Regions from separate parts of the Streptomyces sp. NPDC004629 genome, predicted to be linked through region 1. Evidence: riboswitches for the same ligand, from Rfam matches in the RefSeq annotation. Region 1 holds a riboswitch; the other holds the start of a gene.
What was found. Region 1 has a riboswitch for glycine ahead of gcvP (aminomethyl-transferring glycine dehydrogenase). Riboswitches for the same ligand answer to the same signal wherever they lie in the genome.
Positions count from the first base shown of each region.

Region 2: another riboswitch for glycine. It lies ahead of gcvT (glycine cleavage system aminomethyltransferase GcvT); the one in region 1 lies ahead of gcvP (aminomethyl-transferring glycine dehydrogenase).

Region 1 is NZ_JBIALO010000049.1:10,208-13,329, forward strand. Features, by position in the region: gene ACFYTE_RS39735 (DNA polymerase IV) at 1-388, shown strand, start outside; gene ACFYTE_RS39740 (PRC-barrel domain-containing protein) at 1,036-1,410, opposite strand; glycine riboswitch at 1,524-1,619, shown strand; gene gcvP (aminomethyl-transferring glycine dehydrogenase) at 1,796-3,122, shown strand, end outside.
Region 2 is NZ_JBIALO010000013.1:196,320-199,441, reverse strand. Features, by position in the region: gene glyA (serine hydroxymethyltransferase) at 1-545, opposite strand, end outside; gene gcvH (glycine cleavage system protein GcvH) at 561-938, opposite strand; gene gcvT (glycine cleavage system aminomethyltransferase GcvT) at 1,066-2,193, opposite strand; glycine riboswitch at 2,342-2,439, opposite strand; gene ACFYTE_RS21780 (AAA family ATPase) at 2,615-3,122, shown strand, end outside.

The DNA of each region.
Region 1 (3,122 bases):
CGTCTCCGGGCTCGCCGACTACACGCAGGAGGACCTGTTCGCGCAGGCGGCGGGGGAACTGGCCGAGGCGGTGCCGGAGGAGAGCGTGGCCGAGTCCGTCGAGGAGCGGCCGTCGGTCGCCGAGCGGCACTGGCCCGCGGGGCACGACGTGCGGCACGCCGACCACGGGCACGGTTGGGTGCAGGGCAGCGGCCTGGGGCGGGTCACGGTGCGATTCGAGACACCCGGGTCCGAGCCGGGGCGGGTGCGGACGTTCCGGGTCGACGATCCAGGCCTGGAGCCGGCGGATCCGCTGCCGCTGGTGCCCGGGGAAGCGCGGGGAAGTGAGGGCGGACCGGTCGGGGGACCGGGTGGTGGTGGTCAGGCGGTGGTGCGAGGCAGCGGCTGAGACGGGGGCTCTGGGCGGGGCCGAGCGCGGGTGGATTTCGCCGGTGGCGCCGTGGGGGCCATGCTCCTGCGGCTGTCCTCGCGGGGGTGCTCGGCGGTCATAAGGGGGCCGAGGTGCTGCGATGCGATGGGGGCGGGGTGCCGGTGTCGGGAGGACCCTGCGGAGGCGGAGGCGGAGGCGGAGGCGGAGGCGGGGAGGGTCGGGCGTCGGGTCGTTGAGGCGTCGGGCGGCGCAGGCATGGGGCGGATGCCGGCAGGGGCGGCGGGCCGTGCGGGCTGTGTGCGGGCGGGCGCGGGCGCTGGCGGGTGCGGGTTGGCCGACCTGGGTCACGGGGGTGCGGGAGGTGTTCTCGGCGGGTTGGTGTGGTGGGGCGGGGATGTGCGGTGGTGTTAGGGGGCGTGCCGGGGGAGTGGTCGGCGGTGGGTCTTGTGGGCTGTGTGCGGGTTGGCCGACCTGGGCCATGGGGGTGTGGGGAGGGGGAGGTGTTCTCGGCGGGTTGGTGGGGGGCGGATGTGCGGTGGTGTTCTCGGGGCTGGCGGGGAGACATGAAGGGGGCGGTCTGTGGTGTGGCGGGTCTCGGGGGTTTCGGTGTGGTGGGGTGAGCCCGGTGGGCATGGGATGGGAGGCGTTGGGCCGTACAGGGGGCGTCAGGGTTCGTCGTGGCCTGCCAGGTTGCCGAAGTCGTGGTCCGGGTGCGGGGGCGGCGGTGCGGCCACGTCCAGGCCGTAGTGGTGGTAGAGCTGGAGTTCCTGCTCGGGGGAGAGATGGCGGCCCACGCCGAAGTCGGGGGCGTCCTTGATGAGGGCGCGGTCGAAGGGGACGCGCAGGGTGCCCTCGACCAGCTCACTGGGCTCAAGGGGGACGAAGGCGTCCCTGGAGAACAGGCCCGTCCGTATGGCCGCCCACTCCGGCACGCCCGTGGCATCGTCGAGATAGACCTCGTCAATGGTTCCGATCTTGGTCCCGTGGCGGTCGAACGCCTTGCGGCCGATCAGGTTGCGCGGATCGATGTCGGTCTGCACGGGCCCTCCTCATGGTCGCAACTCATCCGTAAGCACTACAAAAGAGCAGATTCGAGGAGGCGGCCACTCGAAGCCCCGTCGCTGACCTCGCTGGTACGCTGGCAAGCGGCTGCTGATCCCGTGCGGGAGAGTCCTCCGGACACCACCGGAGGCGCCGAAGGAGCAAATCCTCCCCGGAATCTCTCAGGCTCACGTACCGCATGGACGAGGTCACTCTGGAAAGCAGGGCGGGTGTCGACGGCTCCCGCTCTCACCGACGGGGAAAGCCGCCCACCTTCGGGTGACGCGGTGAAGCTCTCAGGTCGAGATGACAGAGGGGGAGGCCGTCGGGGTGCCCGCGCCGGGGCGCCCCTCGAAGGTCGCGTCAGACCAGGAGGCCTCCGCAATGACCGCCCATCGCACTCCGCTCTCCGAGCTCGAACAGGGCATCCCCTTCGAGCAGCGGCACATCGGGCCCGACCAGGAGGCGCGGGCCAAGATGCTCGCGCAGGTCGGCTACGGCTCGCTCGATGAGCTGACCGCTGCCGCCGTACCGGATGTGATCAAGAACGCCGACGGGCTCGACCTGCCGGGCGCGCGCACCGAGGCGGAGGTGCTGACGGAGCTGCGCTCCCTCGCCGACCGCAACCAGGTCCTCGGGTCGATGATCGGACTCGGCTACTACGGCACCTTCACGCCGCCCGTCATCCTGCGCAACGTCATGGAGAACCCGGCCTGGTACACGGCCTACACGCCCTACCAGCCGGAGATCTCGCAGGGGCGGCTCGAAGCCCTGCTGAACTTCCAGACCATGGTCGCCGACCTCACCGGACTGCCCACCTCCGGTGCCTCCCTCCTCGACGAGGGCACGGCCGCGGCCGAGGCGATGGCCCTGTCCCGGCGCATGGGCAAGAACAAGAAGGGCCTCTTCCTGATCGACGCGGACACGCTGCCGCAGACCATCGCCGTGATCCGGACCCGTGCCGAACCCACCGGCGTGGAGGTCGTCGTCGCCGACCTCAGCGAGGGCATCCCGGCCGCGATCGCCGGGCGGGAGATCAACGGCGTACTGCTCCAGTACCCCGGCGCCTCCGGAGCCGTGCGCGACATCGCTCCGGTCGTCGAGCGGGCCCATGAACTCGGTGCGCTCGTCACCGTCGCCGCCGACCTGCTCGCCCTCACGCTGCTGAAGTCGCCGGGCGAGCTGGGTGCGGACATCGCCGTCGGTACGACCCAGCGCTTCGGCGTGCCGATGGGCTTCGGCGGGCCGCACGCGGGCTACATGGCCGTGCGTGAGAAGTTCGCGCGCAGCCTGCCGGGCCGCCTCGTCGGCGTGTCCGTCGACGCCGACGGACACAAGGCGTACCGGCTCGCCCTGCAGACCCGTGAGCAGCACATCCGGCGTGAGAAGGCCACCAGCAACATCTGCACCGCGCAGGTGCTGCTCGCGGTGATGGCCGGCCTGTACGCCGTCTACCACGGTCCCGAGGGGCTGCGGGCCATCGCCCGGCGCACCCACCGGTACGCCGCGCTGCTCGCGGCGGGTCTGGCCGGCGGCGGGTTCCAGACCGTCCACGGCGCCTACTTCGACACGTTGACGGTCAGGGCGCAGGGCCGCGCCGCACAGATCGTCGCCGCCGCGCGCGACAACGGCGTCAATCTGCGCCTGGTCGACCCCGACCACGTCTCGATCGCCTGCGACGAGACGACCGACCGGGACCGGCTCGGCGCCG
Region 2 (3,122 bases), on a different contig from region 1:
TCCAGCTGCCGCGGGTAGGCCGACCAGCCCGCGATGATCACCTTCGGGCGGTGCTCCTTGGCCAGCCGCTCGACCTCGGCCATGTCGACAAGACCGGTCTCGTCGACGTGGTAGGCGACCACGTCGAACTGCTTGCCGGAGAAGTTCAGCCGCATGCCGTGGGTCAGGTGGCCGCCGTGCGCCAGGTCAAGACCGAGGATGGTGTCGCCGGGCTGGGCCAGCGCGAACAGCGCGGCCTGGTTGGCGGAGGCGCCCGAGTGGGGCTGCACATTGGCGTACTCGGCGCCGAACAGCTCCTTGACCCGGTCGATGGCGATCTGCTCGGTCACGTCGACGTGCTCGCAGCCGCCGTAGTAGCGGCGGCCCGGGTAGCCCTCGGCGTACTTGTTGGTGAGGACCGAGCCCTGCGCCTCCATGACCGCGATGGGCGCGAAGTTCTCGGAGGCGATCATCTCCAGGGTGGACTGCTGGCGGTGCAGTTCGGCGTCGACCGCGGCGGCCACGTCCGGGTCCAGCTCGTGCAGCGGGGTGTTCATCAGCGACATATGGTCCTCGACTCCTCAGCCGGCGGTGAAGGCGACGTACTCGTCGGCCGAGAGCAGATCGGCCGGCTCCTCGGCGACGCGCACCTTGAACAGCCAGCCGCCCTCGAAGGGGGCCGAGTTGACCAGTGAGGGGTCGTCCACGACGTCCTCGTTGACGGCGGTGACCTCACCGGTCACGGGGGAGTACAGGTCGGACACCGACTTGGTCGACTCCAGCTCACCGCAGGACTCGCCCGCGGTCACGGTGGAGCCGACCTCCGGGAGCTGGGCGTAGACGACATCGCCGAGCGCGTTGGCCGCGAACTCCGTGATGCCGACCGTCGAGACGCCGTCCTCGGCGGCCGACAGCCACTCGTGTTCCTTGCTGTAGCGCAGCTGCTGGGGGTTGCTCATGACCTGAATTCTCCTGTACGCGAGGGAGTGCTGATGACGGGGGAGGGCGGAAGGCGCAGGTGAGCGGGGTGGTGTGCCCGGCATCACAGCGGGGCGGGGGCCGCGGCCCGCCCTGTGGGTTCAGTCTCTACTTCTGCCGCCGGTAGAAGGGCAGCGCCACGACCTCGTACGGCTCGTGGGTGCCCCGGATGTCCACGCCGACGCCCGCCGTGCCGGGCGCCGCGTGCGCCGCGTCGACGTACGCCATCGCGATGGGCCGGCCCAGCGTGGGCGAGGGGGCGCCGGAGGTCACCTCGCCGATCACCTCGCCGCCCGCGACGACCGGGTACCCGGCGCGCGGCACCCGGCGGCCCTCGGCGACCAGGCCGACCAGCACGCGCGGCGGATTCTGCGCAGCGCGGGCGGACGCCGCCAGCAGCGCCTCGCGCCCGACGAAGTCGCCCTCCTTCTCGAACTTCACCACCCGGCCGAGCCCGGCGTCGAAGGGGGTGAGCGAGGTCGACAGCTCATGCCCGTACAGCGGCATGCCCGCCTCCAGGCGCAGCGTGTCCCGGCAGGACAGGCCGCACGGGACCAGGCCGGCGCCCTCGCCGGCCTTGGTCAGCGCCTGCCACAGCTCCACGGCGTGCTCCGGCTTCACGAACAACTCGAAGCCGTCCTCGCCGGTGTAGCCGGTACGGGCGATCAGCGCGGGCACGCCGGCGACGGTGCCGGGCAGGCCCGCGTAGTACTTCAGGCCCGGCAGATCGGCGTCCGTGAGGGAGGCCAGGATGCCGGGGGACTCGGGGCCCTGGACGGCGATCAGCGCGTAGGCGTCGCGGTCGTCGCGGACCTCCGCGTCGAAGCCGGCGCCGCGCTCCACCAGCGCGTCGAGCACCACCTGTGCGTTGGCGGCGTTCGCGACGACCAGGAACTCGTGCTCGGCGAGCCGGTAGACGATCAGGTCGTCCAGGATGCCGCCGTCGGCCCGGCAGATCATGGTGTAGCGGGCGCGGCCGACTCCGACCGAGGCGATGTTCCCGACCAGGGCGAAGTTCAGCAGGGCGGCGGCCTCGGGCCCGGCCACCGCGATCTCCCCCATGTGGGAGAGGTCGAAGAGGCCGGCCCTCGTGCGTACGGCCGTGTGCTCGTCGCGCTCGGAGCCGTAGCGCAGGGGCATGTCCCAGCCGGCGAAGTCGGTCATCGTCGCACCGAGCGAACGGTGCAGCGCGTCCAGCGCGGTATGCCGCGGTGTCGAGTGTTCGGTACTGCTCATCGGCGGATGTCTCCCAGGGCGTGGGGAAGGCGAGGTGGATCCTCCCCATCTGTCATCGGAACCTGAGAGGTTCGCCCTGACCACCTGCGTGGTCACGGCTTGCACCTTGGGTGGAGCCACTGGACAGCGGCCCGCTTTTCAGATGTGCCTCGCCCGCGCGGTAACGGGGGCCTGAGAGATTCAAGGGAGGGACTTGCTCCTTCGGCGTCCCAGCGGAGCTGCTGGGAACTCTCCCGCGCGGATTCAAGCGGCCGGTATGCAGTTGGCGGGCTCATCATTGCACGCATCGCCGCCGCACGGCAGGCCGGATCCGTAACCGTGCTGTGGCAGAACGCGCACGACACCGTGAGACTCCACGCATTACCTTCTCTTTACACTCGACGGGGATGGGATGTCCGGACCCAAGGGGAGGACGATCACGGTGAACAGGACCACGGCGTACGCCACGACCACGGGCCTTGCACTACCCGGGCAGCCGGGTGCCCCCGCCGCCGAGCACTGCGCGGACCGCCCGGCCCCGGTGGTCCGCGACCTGCGCGAGCGGGCCGGCCGCAGCCCGCACGCGCTCGTCTTCGGCCGCCACGACCTGGCCGTGGTCACCGGCCTGCCCGGCAGCGGCAAGTCGACCCTGATGGACCGCGCGGTCGACGGCATCCGCATCGACTCCCAGGACACCCGGGACCGCTGGGACGCCCGCGTCCCGCGCCTGCTGCCCTACGCGCTGTACCGCCCGCTGGTACGCCTCGCCCACTACGCCGCGCTGCGCCGCGCCCTGCGCACCGGCGAGGGCGTCGTGGTGCACGACTGCGGCACCCAGTCCTGGGTGCGCGGCTGGCTGGCCCGCGAGGCCCGCCGCCGCGGCGGCACCCTGCACCTGATCCTGCTCGATGTGCCGCCCACGACGGCGCTCGACGGGCAGCGCGAGCGCG